DNA from 2 places in the Nonomuraea sp. MTCD27 genome. Region 2 is predicted to be linked to the other one. Evidence: riboswitches for the same ligand, from Rfam matches in the RefSeq annotation. Region 2 holds a riboswitch; the other holds the start of a gene.
What was found. A riboswitch is a leader RNA that binds a small molecule or an ion and turns the genes downstream of it on or off. The one in region 2 is predicted to bind thiamine pyrophosphate.
Positions count from the first base shown of each region.

Region 1: it holds a riboswitch for thiamine pyrophosphate, as region 2 does, so the genes downstream of both, thiD (bifunctional hydroxymethylpyrimidine kinase/phosphomethylpyrimidine kinase) here and ACBJ59_RS12630 (purine-cytosine permease family protein) in region 2, are expected to answer to the same signal.

Region 1 is NZ_JBGNUW010000024.1:21,313-28,972, reverse strand. It holds gene ACBJ59_RS49135 (M28 family metallopeptidase) at 1-959, opposite strand, end outside; gene ACBJ59_RS49130 (DNA polymerase domain-containing protein) at 1,079-2,026, opposite strand; gene ACBJ59_RS49125 (histidine phosphatase family protein) at 2,087-2,728, shown strand; TPP riboswitch at 2,745-2,840, shown strand; gene thiD (bifunctional hydroxymethylpyrimidine kinase/phosphomethylpyrimidine kinase) at 2,834-3,637, shown strand; gene ACBJ59_RS49115 (TenA family protein) at 3,732-4,400, shown strand; gene ACBJ59_RS49110 (carbon starvation CstA family protein) at 4,404-6,518, opposite strand; gene ACBJ59_RS49105 (hypothetical protein) at 6,522-6,863, opposite strand; gene ACBJ59_RS49100 (S8 family serine peptidase) at 6,988-7,660, opposite strand, start outside.
Region 2 is NZ_JBGNUW010000004.1:114,025-121,684, forward strand. It holds gene ACBJ59_RS12620 (ATP-binding protein) at 1-294, opposite strand, end outside; gene ACBJ59_RS12625 (methylated-DNA--[protein]-cysteine S-methyltransferase) at 390-968, shown strand; gene ACBJ59_RS12630 (purine-cytosine permease family protein) at 928-2,265, opposite strand; TPP riboswitch at 2,256-2,368, opposite strand; gene ACBJ59_RS12635 (hypothetical protein) at 2,625-2,813, shown strand; gene ACBJ59_RS12640 (hypothetical protein) at 2,893-3,315, shown strand; gene ACBJ59_RS12645 (rhodanese-like domain-containing protein) at 3,547-3,870, opposite strand; gene ACBJ59_RS12650 (winged helix-turn-helix transcriptional regulator) at 3,867-4,286, opposite strand; gene ACBJ59_RS12655 (MFS transporter) at 4,417-5,790, shown strand; gene ACBJ59_RS12660 (Fpg/Nei family DNA glycosylase) at 5,783-6,661, opposite strand; gene ACBJ59_RS12665 (TenA family protein) at 6,704-7,309, opposite strand; gene ACBJ59_RS12670 (GPP34 family phosphoprotein) at 7,333-7,660, shown strand, end outside.

The sequences.
Region 1 (7,660 bases), on a different contig from region 2:
ATCTCCTCGGCGGCCCAGAAGGCGAAGCGGACCTTGTTCTTGACCGGGTAGAGCGCCATCTCCTCGGCGACCTCCAGGATCGCCGCCGTGCCGGAGCCGTTGTCGTTGATGCCGGGCCCGGCGGGCACGCTGTCGAGGTGGGCGCCGACCATGACGACGTTGCGCGGGTCACCGAAGCGGGACTCGGCGATGACGTTGTCGTTGGTGCCGAGCACGAGGTTGGAGTCGACCTTGAGCCGGACGGTCGCCCCGGCGGTGGTGGCCAGCTCGTTGCCCACGGCGAAGCTGGCGAACACCATCGGCACGCCGGCCCGCCACTCGCCGATGTCCAGCGGGAACGCGTCGGTCCGCCCCGGCTGGCCCTCGTTGAACACGATGATCCCGGAGGCCCCGGCGAAGCCCGCGTTGCGGATCTTCTGGGCGAAGGCGCAGGTGCCGCGCTGGATGAGAGCGATCCGGCCGGCCACGAAGCCGGCGAAGTCCGACGCCTCGCAGCCGCTGGTCGAGCTGGGCGCCGGGGTCGGCGGCAGGGTCACGTCCACGGCCTGGACCTGCGCGGTCACGTCGCCCGCCGGGGAGGGCTGGAAGGTGAAGAAGTCCTGGTTGGGCACGAACGACTTCGAGGTCGGCGCGGTGAGGTCGAGCACCGGCGGGGAGTTCTCGGACCAGCTCTCGACGAAGTTGATCGGCTGGAGCGTGACCTTGTACCCGGCCTTGCGCAGCTTGCCCGCCACGTAGTCGACCGAGGCGTCGTAGCCGGGCGTGCCGGCGGCGCGGTTGCCGCCGTTGGCGGTGCCGATGGCCTGCAGGGCGTCGAGGTGCTTCTTGGCGTTGGCCCCCTTGACCTGCTTGACAAGGAGCTTGGCGAACACGTCGTCGAGCCCGCCCGCGTTGACCGGCGCGGCCAACGTCAGCGGTAAGGAGAGTGCGGCGATCAGAACGATGAGCATTCTTCGCATAGGGGTTCCCCCAGGAACAGACCGGAGATCGCGGCGATTTCCCCCGAGCCGCCGCCACCGGAACGTAACCCGGCCAGGAACCCCTGAGAAGACCCACTAATGCGGCAAATTCCGGACATTTACTCCGCGCGGCGGGCGCGGGCACGCCGCTTGCCCTCGTGCATCGCCTGTACGCGGGCGACCGGGATCGTGTGCCCCTCGGCGATGAGGTCGTCCGGCAGCCGCTGCGGCGCGGGCATGTGCTCGGCCCACGGATCACCCTCGGCCAGCAGCCCGGGCGCGGTGCGCATGGTGAAGTCGGCCGGCGCCACGCGGTCGAGGTCGGCCCAGGCCACGGGGAAGGAGACGGGCACGCCCGGCCGGATGCGGGGGCTGTAGGCGGCCGCCACCGTGGCGCCGCCCGCGCGCGTGGAGTCGAGGAAGACCTTGCCCGCGCGGTCCTCGCGGATGAACGCCGTGGTGGCCAGCGCCGGGTCCACCCGCTCGGCGCGGGCGGCCAGGGCCCGGGTGGCCGCCGCCAGGTCGTCCGGCGCCGTGCCCTCGGCCACGGGCACGAACACGTGCACGCCCTTCGCCCCGCTGGTCTTCACCGCCCCGCTCAGCCCGGCGTCGTCGAGGGCCTGGCGGACGAGGAAGGCGCCGCGCACGGCCAGCGAGAAGGAGTCGTCGTGCTCCGGCGGGTCGAGGTCGAGGATCATGTGGGTGGGGTGGTCGCCGACGAACAGCGCCGGGTGGTATTCCACCGCCCGCTGGTTCGCGAACCACAGCAGCGTCCTGCGGTCGTCGCACAGCGCGTACGTCACCTGCCGGCGCGACGCGTCCGCCCACATGGACACCGAGCGCACCCAGTCGGGGGCGTATTTGGGCAGGTTCTTCTGCACGAACGGCTCCTGGCCCGGGCGCACGCGGATGACCGAGAGCGCGCGGTCGCGCAGGACCGGGAGGATGCGGTCGCGGACCGCGTCGAGGTAGTCGACCAGGTCGCGCTTGGTGGCGCCGGCACCGTCGAACAACGGCTGGTCGAGGTTGGTCAGGGCGACCCCGTCGCGCGTCTCATCAGCGGCCACCCGCCCTACGATGCCGACACTCGAACGTGTGGTCAACATTCGCGGGCCACAATGATCCCCATGACGCGTCTCCTCTACCTCACCCGGCACGGCGAGGCCACCCCGGACGAGAGCGGCCTGACGGACGCCGGCCGCCGCCAGGCCGCGCTGCTCGGCGAGCGGCTCCGCGGCGTCCCGCTGGCCGCCGTCCACCACGGGCCGCTCCCCCGGGCCGCCGAGACCGCCCGCCTGATCGGCGAGCACCTCCCCGGCGTCCCGCTGCGCGTGTCGGAGGCCGCCGGCGACTACGTGCCGTACCTGCCGGCCAGGGAGGAGCTGCCCCCCGAGTACGCCGACCACTTCCTCGGCTTCCTCGCCCGGTTCCCCGGGGCGGAGCCGAAGCTGGCCCGCGAGGCCCTCGACCTGTTCACCGGCCCAGTGGGCGGAACGGCGGACACGACGGTGGACGAGACGGTGGACGAGACGGTGGACGAGACCCGCCACGAGCTCGTGGTCACGCACAACTTCCTGATCGGCTGGCTGGTCCGCGCCGCCCAGGACGCCCCCGAGTGGCGCTGGCTCGGGCTCAACCACGCCAACGCCGCCCTGACCGCCATCCGCTACGCCCCCGGCCGGCCGCCCTCGCTGCTCTTCTTCAACGACATGGGTCACCTTCCCGTGGAGCTGCGCTGGACCGGCTTCCCCCCGGAGCTGCGCGGCTGAGCGCCTGTTACAGTGGGCCACTGACGCGGGGTGCCCGGAGACCCGGGCTGAGATCACACCCGTCGAACCTGATCTAGTTCGCACTAGCGAAGGGACGTCATCTCGGTGAGCGACGCACCCAGAGTCCTGTCCATCGCGGGCACCGACCCCAGCGGCGGCGCCGGCATCCAGGGCGATCTGAAGACCTTCTCCGCGCTCGGCGCCTACGGCATGACGGTCGTCACGGCGCTGGTCGCGCAGACCACCACGGGCGTGACCGGCATCCACGAGGTGCCGGCCGAGTTCGTCGCCGCCCAGCTCGACACGCTGCTGACCGACGTGCCGGCGGACGCCGTGAAGATCGGCATGCTGGGCACCGCGCCGCTGATCAAGGCGGTGGCGGCGGCACTGGACACGTACCGGCCGCCTTTCGTCGTGCTCGACCCCGTGATGGTGGCCAAGAGCGGCGACCGGCTGCTGCCGGCCGACGCCGTGGCCGAGCTGCGCGAGACGCTGCTGCCCCGCGCCGACCTGATCACGCCCAACCTGCCCGAGGCGGCGGACCTGCTCGGCGAGGAGCCGGCCCGCGGCCTGTCCGAGATGCACGGGCAGGCGCGGCGGCTGCGCGCGCTGGGCGCCCGGCAGGTGCTGCTCAAGGGCGGCCACCTGGACGGCGACACCTGCGTGGACGTGCTGGCCACGCCCGAGGGCGTGATCGAGCTGGCCGCGCCCCGCGTGGACACCCGCAACACCCACGGCACCGGCTGCACGCTGTCCTCGGCCATCGCGGCGCTGCGCCCCCGCCACGACGACTGGCCGGGCGCGGTGCGGGCGGCGAAGACCTACCTGACGGAGGCGCTGCGCGCGGCCGACACGCTCGGCGTCGGGCACGGCCACGGCCCCGTCCACCACTTCCACGCCATCTGGTGAGCACGCTCCCGAAGACTGCGCTCTCCGAAGACTGCGCCCCAAACCTGCGCCCCCCAGATTGCCGCCCCCAGATTGCCGTTCCCAAGGAGACGCGATGTTCTGCGATGACATCTGGCAGCGCACGGCCGAGCTGATGCGCGCCATCCACGAGCACCCCTTCCTCGTCGCGCTCGGCGACGGCACCCTCGACCCCGACCGGTTCGGCTTCTACATCGTGCAGGACGCCCGCTACCTGGAGGCGTTCTCCAAGGCGCTGGCCACGGCGTCCGTGCGGGCGACCGACCCCGCCGACGCGGCGTTCTGGGCCCAGAGCGCGCACACCGCGCTGGCCGCCGAGCGCATGCTGCACGCCGGCTACGCCGAGGAGCTCGGCGCCGACGCCAAGGGCCTGGCGACGTCGCCGACGTGCCTGGCGTACGCGTCGTTCCTGCAGGCCACGGCGCTCACCGCGCCCTACCCGGTGATCGCGGCGGCGGTGCTGCCGTGCTTCTGGATCTACCAGGACGTCGGTACGGCGCTGCTGAAGTACGCCACCCCGGAGCACCCGTACGTCAAGTGGATCTCCACCTACGCGGACCCGGCCTTCGCGGCCTCCGTCGAGCAGGCCAAGGGCATCGCCGACCGGCTCGCCGCCGCCGCCGACCCGGCCACCCGCGAGGCCATGGGAGAGGCCTACGGCCGGGCGGCGGCGTACGAGTGGATGTTCTGGGACAGCGCCTGGCGGCGCGAGACCTGGCCGACGGAGCGGTGGCTCGCGCCCTGACGATCACGGCGCCTTGGCCATCATCTCCTTCTCCTCGCGGGTGGCGATGAGCCCGGCCGGGGCGAGGATCTTGGACTCCTCGAACGGCGCCTCCGTGTCCGGCAGCGGCTCCCGCGTCCTGATCGCCTTGATCCACACGCGCGCCGCGTCGAGGATCACCACGATGATCAGGATGGCGAACAGCGCCGCCAGGACGCCGTCGACGGTGGAGTTGATCACGATCTGCTGCATCGCGCCGGTCGTCTTGGCGGGCGCGAGGAGCTGTCCCTGGTCGAGCGCCGTCTGATAGCGGTCACGCTGGGCGAAGAAGCCGAGCGTGGGGTCGGTCGAGAACACCTTCTGGTAGCTGGCGGTCAGCGTGACCGCCACGTCCCAGGCCAGGGGCACCCCCGTCACCCAGGCCCACTTGAGCCGGCCGCTCTTGATCAGCAGGGTCGTGGCCACGGTGAGCGCGACGGCCGCCAGGAGCTGGTTGGCGATGCCGAACAGCGGGAAGAGCTGGTTGATGCCGCCGAGCGGGTCGTTGACGCCCTGGTAGAGGAAATATCCCCAGGCCGCCACGACCACGGCGCTGGAGGCGACCAGCCCCGGCCACCAGCTCACCCGCGCGATCGGCTTCCACAGGTTGCCCAGCGTGTCCTGGAGCATGAACCGCCCCACCCGCGTCCCGGCGTCGACGGTGGTGAGGATGAACAGCGCCTCGAACATGATCGCGAAGTGGTACCAGAACGCCTGCAGCCCCGCTCCCCCGAGGAACCCGGAGAAGATCTGCGAGATGCCCACCGCCAGCGTGGGCGCGCCGCCCGTCCGGGCGATCAGCGTCTCCTCCTGCACGGCCGCCGCGGCCGCCTGCAACTCCTCGGGCGTGATGACGAAGCCCATGTTGGTGACCGCCTCGGCGGCGGTCTGCACGGTGGCCCCGACGACGCCCGCCGGGGAGTTCATCGCGAAGTAGAGCCCGGGGGTCAGCACGCAGGCCGCCGTGATGGCCATGATGGCCACGAACGACTCCATGAGCATGGAGCCGTAGCCGATCATCCGGACCTGGGTCTCCTTCTGGATCATCTTCGGCGTGGTGCCCGACGAGATCAGCGAGTGGAACCCCGACAGCGCCCCGCAGGCGATGATGATGAACACGAACGGGAACAGCGACCCGGCGAACACCGGCCCCTTGCCGTTGAACGCGAAGTCGGTGAACGCGGTGGTCTGCAGCGGAGGCGCGGTGACGGCGATGCCGATGGCGATCAGCACGATGGTGCCGATCTTCATGAAGGTGGAGAGGTAGTCGCGCGGCGCGAGCAGCATCCAGACGGGCAGCACGGCGGCGACGAACCCGTACGCGATCAGCCACAGCGCCAGCGCCGACGGGCTCAGCGTGAAGAACGGCGCCCAGCTCGAGTCCTGCACCCACCCGCCGGCCACGATCGCCAGGATCAGCAGCGCGACCCCGATCACCGTGGTCTCGACGACCTGGCCCGGCCGGATCACCCGCAGGTAGAAGCCCATGAACAGGGCGATCGGGATGGTCATGGCGATGGAGAAGACGCCCCACGGCGACTGCGCCAGGGCGTTGACCACGACCAGCGCCAGCACGGCCAGCAGGATGATCATGATGGCGAAGACCGCGATGAGCGCCGCCGCCCCGCCGAACGGCCCGATCTCGTCGCGGGCCATCTGCCCGAGGCTGCGGCCGTTGCGGCGCATGGAGAAGAACAGGATCACCATGTCCTGCACGGCCCCGGCGAAGATCACTCCCGCGATGATCCAGATGGTGCCGGGCAGGTAGCCCATCTGTGCCGCCAGCACCGGACCGACCAGCGGGCCGGCCCCGGCGATGGCGGCGAAGTGGTGACCGAACAGGATCCGCCGGTCGGTCGGCTGGTAGTCGATGCCGTTGTCGAGCCGCTCGGCCGGGGTGGCCCTGCGGTCGTCGGCGCGCAGCACCTTGCGCACGATGAAGCGGGCATAGAACCGGTAGGCGATGGCGTACGAGCCGAGCGCGGCGCACAGGAGCCACACCGCGTTGACGTTCTCGCCCCTGGACAGGGCGAGCACCCCCCACCCCACGGCGCCGACGATGGCCACCGCCGTCCAGATGATGATGGAACGCAGCTTCACCGGTTACCTCCCATATATCGGGCCATATATAGGGCGCCCCAGGCAGCAGCGCAGTCCGGCGTCCGGCGGCAGATCGGTGGTGAAGCGCCGCCAGCGCCACAGCGGGCGGCAGTCGATCGTGACGGGAAGCTCGGCGAGATGCACCCAGGCGGTCGGATGGGCGTACACCAGATCGGTCGCTCCGAGGCGGCGGGCGCGACGGGGCAGGCGGGACCGGCGCAGCGGCCTTACCGAGAACTCCCCCGCGTCCGCGCAGCACAGGCCGGTCACATGCCAGTCGAAGAAGATCACTTCTTCGTCGCGCAGTGCTTCACGAGCGGCAGGCGTGAGCGTGATACGGGACATCTGTGGCTCCTGAAACCCAGGTAGCTCAGAAATTAACCCCGGCCTTACCCAAAGGTTTCCTTTCCAAAACGCGGGCGCCCCCGGTCCACCGGGACCGGGGGCGCCGCGTTTCGTCAACGGACGGTCAGGGCTGCTTCCACGGCTCGAAGTAGGCCACCGTGGCGAAGTCGACCTCCAGCGCGTCGGGCGGGGCGCCGCCGGTCGCGCTGGATCCGGTCACGAAGATCCGGACCCCGGCCTCGCCGCTCGTGTCGAGGGCGAGCGCGTGCGCGTTGTCGCCGGCTCCGACCGCGCCGTCGTAGCGGCCGGTCCAGATCGGCTCGCCGGTCGCGGCGTCGTACGCGATGGTCACGTAGTCCGTGCCCTTCGCCGCGTCGTCCGCGCTCTGCCCGGCGATGACCACCTTGCCGCCGTCCGGCGTCACCTTGACGCTCCAGGCGTAGTCCTCGCCCTTGGCCTGCCCGTCATGGCGCTGCACCCAGGACCGCTGCCCGGTGGCCGGGTCGTAGGCGATCGTGGTGAAGTCCGACCCCGTGCCCTCGCCCTCGGTGTTGCCGGTGACGTAGAGCTTGCCGCCGCCGGGCGCGAGCGTCATGTCGTGCGGGACGTCGCTCTTGTGCGCCGGGCCGTCGTAGCGGTCGGCCCACGTCTCCTTCCCCGTGGCGGTGTCGTACGCGATGGTCATCAGGTCGCTCTGCGTGTCCGGCGTGTTGCTGTTGCCGCTGAGGAAGACCGTCTTCCCGTCGCCGGCGACCACCATGGCCGAGGGGATGTCGATCCCGTTCTCCGGCCCGTTG
Region 2 (7,660 bases):
CACCCGCAGGTCGAGCACCGTGCCGTCGCTGCGCACGCGCTTGGTGCGCAACGACACGGGCTCCCCCGTGCGTACGCGTTCCAGCACGGCGTTGTGCTCGGCGGTCAGCTCGTCAGGCACGATCGGCGCCCTGCGCCCGAGCAGCTCCTCCGCCGGCCACCCGAACACGCGCTCGGCCGCGGCGTTCCACACCAGCACGCTCTGGTCCCGATCGAGCGCCACGACGGCGTTGGGCGAGCTGGCGAGCGCCGCGCGAGCGATCTCATCGTCACTACCGGCCCATTCGTCCCCCACACCTCCATAGTGCACGTGGCGCGGTGGGTGCGTCGGGCGATCCGTCCGATACGCTGCGGTCACGGTAATTCCTGGCGGGTGGGAGGGTGAGGGGTATGTCGAGCAACGATCTCGATGCCCTGCTGCGGGTGACCTCCAGCACCTATCGGGGTGACACACCACCGGACATCGCCTTCGGCACCTACGACGGGGCCGTGGGCAGGATGGTGCTGGCGGTGACCGGCAAGGGCATCGCCGCCTGCAGCTTCGAGCCGGAAAACGACGTCTTCGAGCTGGTCAGCAGGCATGTGGGCAGGTTCATCGGGCCCGACGCGCGACGCCTCGACCCGGTGCGCAGGGAGCTCGACGCCTACTTCTCGGGGCGGCTGCGCGCGTTCGCCACGCCGGTGGACCTGACGCTGGCCACGACTTTCGCGCGCACGGTGCTGCAGAAGACCATGGCGGTCCCCTATGGCACCACCACCACGCTGGAGCAGATCGGCGAGAGCATCGGCCGGCCGCGCGCGCTGCGGGCGATCGGCAACGCGCTGGCCTCCAACCCCATCTGCGTGATCGTGCCCTGCCACCGGGTGGTGCGCGAGGACGGCGCGCTCGGCGACTACGCGGGGGGCGCGGCCGCCAAGCAGCACCTGCTCAACGTCGAGCGGCGGACCGCCGGGCCAGCAGCCCGATGAGCAGCGTCACCAGCGCGGCCACCAAGGCACCGCCCAGGGCGCCGTTCATCCACGGCTGCCGGACGAAGCCGAGGACCTCGCGCACGCCCGCCCACCACGCGTCCCACTGGGGGATCGTCGGCGTCGAGGTCGTCAGCCAGTAGGCGGCGAAGCCCAGCGCCCACGGCACCAGCATCGACCAGCGCGAGGGCGCGTCCTCCGCGGTGTTCCAGCCCGTGCCGCGGCGCAGCAGGAAGTAGTCCACGGCGAGCACCGCGAACATCGGCACGAACACCGCCCCGATCAGGCCGAGGAACACCCCGTACGAGGTGACGTCCACCAGCAGGGCGATCACCACGGTGAGCACGCCGATGCCGACGGAGAAGACGCGCCGGTCCATCCGCGGCATCAGGTTCTGCAGCGAGACCGTGGTGGAGTAGACGTTGGCGAAGGACTGGTCGGTCTCGCGCAGGACCAGGATGCCGAAGAACAGCGCGCCCAGCGGCACCGCCACGAACGGCCCGAACACCGACGTCTGGTCGGCCTGCACCCCGGCGGCGCCCGCGAGGGCCACCGCGTACACGCCCAGCCCCAGACACGCCACCTGGGCCAGGGTGTATCCGCCGACCACGCCGGTGAAGGCGGCCCTGCTGGAGCGCGAGTGGCGGGCGAAGTCGGCGGCCATCGGCACCCAGGACACCGAGAGCGCGATCACGTAGTCGACCGCGGCGGGGAAGGCCGTCCAGCTCCCGCCCTCCGGGGAGGGGGCGTCGCGCAGGAAGAACACCGTGAACCAGATCATCGCGATGATCACGCCGACGGTGACGTACCGGCGCAGCAGCCGGATCGACCCGAGCGGCCAGATCGTCAGCGCGGTGGTCAGCACCCCCGCCACGACCACCCACACCTGGTACGGCACCGAGCCGAAGATCGCGGTGGCACCCTTCGCGATCACCCAGAGCTCGAAGGCCCCCCAGCCGATCATCTGCACGATGTTCAGCACCGTGGGCACGTAGGAGATCCTGGCCCCGAACAGCCCGCGCAGCAGCACCATCGCCGGCTGCCCGGTCTGCGTGCCGGGGATGGCGGACAGGCCCACCATGGCGGTGCCGATCAGGCTGCCCACCACCGTGGCCACCAGCACCGCGGCCAGGCTGAGCGGGGCGTCGCCGAGCGGGTTGAGCAGGAGCAGGGCTCCGGAGAAGCCGAGGAGGCTGACCCCGAGGTTCGCCCAGAGAGCGCCCTGGTCGAGCACGCCGAGGGTCTTCGGCGGGCGGCCTTCGAGGGTCAGCGGAACTTCTTCGACGCCATGCGTCATCGCACACTCCCTACGCCGGCATTACCCGGACAGGTTCATGCGGTCGGCAGCAGCAGTAGCTACCCTCTCAGCCTGGTTGCCCCAAGCTCCCGCGGGGGTTGGTACACGAAGCCGGGATCATCCCAGCTCGCGCCCCCATGATGCACCATTCGTCCTAGATCGGCCACCACCGGGTAGCTGCCATCGCGCCCTCGGGAGAGTCCGTGCAGGTCCGCAGGACGAACAGCTGGCCTCTCGCACCGCGTCGGCGGGCTGCCCACGCACGCATTCTCCAAGCCACGCTGTACATCACTGCCGGGCGACCAGGCATATTCCCGGCATATTCCACGGTGCTGCCGAGGAGTGCAACGATCGCTCCGGTGAACCTCGGGCCGTATTCCACCCCCCTGGAACCAGGCGAGGCGACCCTGACCCGCCCGGGTGTGGCCGGAAAGCCCATCGTCATCAGAGACGACGACATCCGGCACCCCGGCGCCACCTGTGCGGTGCTCACCGCCTTCGAAGACGTCACCTCGCACGTCTCCCCCGCGGCCACGCGGGAGAGCTGAAGTTCACGTTCCACGGCCAACCGAACCAACCGAGACATCTCTTGCTGGAGGACTGTTGAAGACACGCATTCTGGGCGCCGTGCTGGGAATCGCAGCGTTGAGCGGGCTGCTGGTGGCAAGCCCGGCGCAGGCGGCCGACGGAGTGTCCTCCGCCCGCGTGGAAAACCCGGACAGAGCCGGCGCCGGGTACGTCCGGACGACCGTCGACTTCGTCAGCCGGACGAGGGTCGTCTTTCGGAACTTCACGGTGCGCGACATCTGCCCCGCTGACAACCATGGGGTGCGGGCCCAGATGGAGTGGACGCACACCGACCTGACCACCGGGTACAGCGCCTGGAAGGTGGACACCAGCTGCGGCTCCCACGGCACCAACTTCGGAAACTTCGTCCGCACCGGCCCCAAACCCATACGGGTGGTCCGCGTGAGGGTGTGCATCTACAAGCGATCAGGCCAGCACCTGGCTTGCGACTACAGCCTGTCCCGAGACAACCAGTACACCTGAGCCGCTGACGCTCAGGCTCTCAGCTGGTCGGCGTAGGCGGTAACCGAAGGCGTCGGCGAGCAGGGCGAGTTCGCCGTGACCGGAAGCGAAGCTGGAACGTACGCCGCCGGCCTGCCGAGCTCGGCCTCGCCGTCGGAGGAGAAGGCGGCGTGGATGGTGAATCTCGCGCTGCAACTACTCGAAGGCGATCTCCATCGACCGGGCCCGGTGCCGCACCGCGGTAACGCCGCCTCATGCCACGAAGGGCTCCTGGCCCGTCTCGCTGACCATCGGCCGGCGCGCGGACTCCCACGACTGCATGCCGCCCCCGACGTTGACCGCGTCGCGCCCGAGCTGGTTGAGCCAGGCCGCGACCTGCAGCGAACGGCCGCCCACCCGGCACACGACGTAGACCGTCCGGTCGCCGGGCACCTCGTCGACCCGGCCCTGGATCTGCGTCATGGGGATGTGCACGGCTTCGGGCGCGTGCCCGGCCAGCCATTCGTCCTGCTCACGGACGTCGAGCAGGTAAGCGTCGGCGGGAACGGCGTTGGCCTCGATCTCAGGAACGGTCATGGCTCCATCATCTCGCGCCGCGAGTCGTAGGCCGCACGCGCCTCCGCGATCTCCGCCTGGTGCTCCTCGGTCCACGTGACCAGGGACTTGATGGTCTGGTGCAGCGTACGGCCGAGCGGCGTCAGCGCGTAGTCCACCCGGGGCGGCACCACGGGGTGAACCGTGCGGGTGACCAGGCCGTCGCGTTCGAGCTGGCGCAGGGTGACGCTGAGCATGCGCTGGCTGACGCCGTCGATCTCGCGGCGGAGCTGGGTGAAGCGCAGGCTCTGGCAGTCGAGCAGGGCGATCACCAGCAGCGACCACTTGTCCGCGATGCGGTCGAGGATCTGCCGGACCTCGCAGTCCTCGCGGGTGTCCCACTGGCGTACGTCGTAGTCGTCGTCCACGGTGCCTTCGCAGTAACTGAGTGATCTCAAAGTGCCGTCTTCCACGACATTTCATCCTGGCCCATGATGTGGACGGTTACAAGAGAGAACTGACATGCCGAGAAGTAACCGGGGGTTTGTTGTGTCTGTGCCCGCCCGTTCCTGGGGCGTACTGATCGTTTTGTGCGGTGCCATCTTCCTGGAGGGCATCGACGTGGCCATGCTGAACGTCGCCCTCCCGTCCATCCGGGCCGACCTCGGGCTTTCCACCAGCATGCTGAGCGGGGTCGTCAGCGCGTACGTGCTGGGGTACGGCGGTTTCATGCTGCTCGGCGGCCGGGCGGCCGACCTGCTGGGCCGGCGGCGGATGTTCCTGCTCTGGCTGGTGGTGTTCCTGCTCTTCTCCGGTCTCGGCGGCTTCGCGACCGAGGGCTGGGTGCTGCTGCTGGCCAGGTTCGTCACGGGGGTGGCCGCCGCGTTCATGACCCCGGCCGGCCTGTCCCTGATCACCACGAACTTCCCCGAGGGCAGGCAGCGCAACCGGGCCCTGCTCATCTACGCGGGCACGGCGGCGGGCGGGTTCGCGCTCGGGCTGGTGATCGGCGGCCTGCTGACCGCGATCGGCTGGCGCTGGGTGTTCTTCGCCCCCGTTCTGCTCTCGCTGGTCATCCTGCTGGCCGCGATCCCCCTGCTCAAGGAGCCGGCCACGGACCGCCCCGCGGTGCGGGGGTTCGACGTGGCGGGCGCGGTGAGCATCACGGGGGCGATGATGCTGCTGGTCTACGGTGTCGTACGCCTGGAGCACCCGTCCGACGGCCTGCCCCTGACCGTGGCGGTCTTCGCCGCCGGCCTGGCGCTGGTCGCGGCCTTCGTCGCCGTCGAGCGCCGCTCCGCCGTCCCGCTGGTCCGCCTCGGCATCCTGCGCTCGGGCCCGCTCGTCCGGGCCAACCTGACGGCCGCCCTGCTCACGGCCTCGTTCTTCGGCTTCCAGTTCCTGGTCACGCTCTACCTCCAGGAGTTGCGCGGCTGGTCCACCATCCAGACGGGCCTGGCCCTGCTGGCGGCCGCCGCCGACGTGGTGCTCGCGCCCACGCTCACGCCGTGGCTGGTCAACCGGTTCGGCAACGCCAAGGTCGTGCTCGGTGGCCTGCTGTCGGGCCTGCTGGCGTACGCGCTGTTCCTCGGGGTGGGCCTGGACTGGGCGTACGCGGCGATGCTGCCGTCGATGCTGCTGATCGGCCTGATGTTCGCCTTCGTCTACGGCCCGCTGACGATCGTGGCCACAGACGGTATCGCCGAGCACGAGCAGGGCCTGGCCGGCGGGCTGATCAACTCCTCGTTCCAGTTCGGGGCGGCCCTGGGTCTGTCCCTGGTGACCGCGGTCAACGTGGCCGCCCTGGGCACGGCGACGGGCGCCGAGGCGGGCCTGGCCGCGATGCGGACGGCCCTGGTGGTGCCCGTGACGGCGACCCTGCTGGCCGCGATCATCGCCGCCGCCGGCCTGCGTTCCCGGGTCCGCGACGAGAACCGGGTGCTGAGCGGCAGCGCTACTTGAGCAGCTTGGACAGGCGGCGGTCGGCCAGCGGCTTGCCGCCTGTCTGGCACGTGGGGCAGTACTGCAGCGATGAGTCGGCGAACGAGACCTCGCGGATCGTGTCGCCGCACACGTCGCAGGGCTGTCCCGCACGGTTGTGGACGCGCAGCCCCGACTTCTTCTCCGCCTTGAGGTCCTTGGCCGCCAGCCCGTGCGCGCGCTCGACGGCGTCTCTCAGCGTGGTCACGATGGCCTCGTGCAGGTCGGCGACCTGCACGTCGGTCAGCGTCGCGGCGATCTTGAACGGGGACATCTTCGCCGCGTGCAGCACCTCGTCCGAATAGGCGTTGCCGATGCCCGCGATGATCTTCTGGTCGCGCAGCAGCCCCTTGATCTGGGTGCGGTTGCCGCCCACGATGTGCTTGAGCGCGTCGACGGTGAACGTATCGGCCAGGGGGTCGGGGCCGAGGGCGGCGATGCCGGGGACATCGTCCGGATTTTTCGTGACGTAGACGGCGAGGCGCTTCTGCGTCCCCGCCTCGGTCAGCTCGAACCCGGGCGCCAGGCCCTCCTCGTCGGGCGCCAGCCTGACCCGCACCGCCAGCGGCCCCTTGCCCGGGCGCACCGGCTTGGCGCCCGAGAGGTCGTCGCGCCAGCGCAGCCACCCCGCGCGGGCCAGGTGGATGACCAGGTGCAGGCCGTCGCAGTCGAGGTCGAGGAACTTGCCGTGCCTGGTCACGCCGGTGACGGTCAGCCCGCCGAGCGCCGTGACCGGCGGGTCGAACGTCTTGAGCGCCTGGAAGGCGACCACGTCGACCCCCAGGATCGTGCGGCCCACCGCCCGCTCGCGCAGGAAGTGGGTGAGAGACTCCACTTCGGGAAGTTCGGGCATGCCACCAGACTACGGTGCCGGGTACGGTGCCGGCCGTACTGTCTAGGGCACGTCCCAGAAGGCCAGCTCGTGTGCCATCCCCGCCGCGAACAGGGCCTCGGCACGCGCCGGGTCGGGATCGGCCTCGTCGATCATCTGCGCGATCCGCACGGTGAGCGCCTCGAACCCGGGGTCGGCGTACGTGTCCACCCAGGCCCGATATCTCGGCTCAGCGGGCGGATTCTCCGCCAAAATCCGTCCAAGACTCGAATATCCCCACATGCACGGATAAAGCGCCGCCAACCCCTCCCCGTACGACCCCGCCGACTCCAGCAGGAACGCCGTGTACGCCGCGCACGCCGGCCCCTTCACCGCCCCCTCCAGATCGGCCCCGAACTCCGCCGACATCGTCCGGTGCAGCCTCAGCTCGTCGTGGTACGTGGTGTGCGCCAGATCCACGAGATCGCCCAGATGCGCCGCGGGCGCCTGCCAGGCCAGCCGGGCGAACACCCGCACGTAGTCCAGCAGGAACAGGTAGTCCTGCTCCAGCCACGACCGGAACACCGGCTCGGGCAGGTCACCGCGCCCGATCCCGGCCACCGTGGGGTGCTCGATCTGGGCCTGGAGCAGCGGGCGCCCGATGGCGTGCAACTTTTCGGAGATGGTCATGGCTGGGAGGTTAGTGTCGAAGCATGACGGTGACGATCGCCGAGGAGCTCCTCCTCCTGGCCCACAGCGAAGACCAGGGCAAGCCGCTGATCAGCGCCATCCAGCTCGATCCTGCCCTCGCCGGCGCGATCCTGGCCGAGCTGGCCGTCCACGACCGGGTGGAGCTGTCGAAGAAGAAGCTGGCGGTCAAGGACCCGACCCCACTGGGTGACGAGGAGCTCGACGCCGCCCTGGCCCTCATCACCGCCAAGGGCGGCACCAGGAACCCGGCCTGGTGGGTGCAGAAGCTGCAGTCGGGCAAGCTGCGCAACCGCCTGCTGACCCGCCTCGCCGCATCCGGCGTGCTGACGG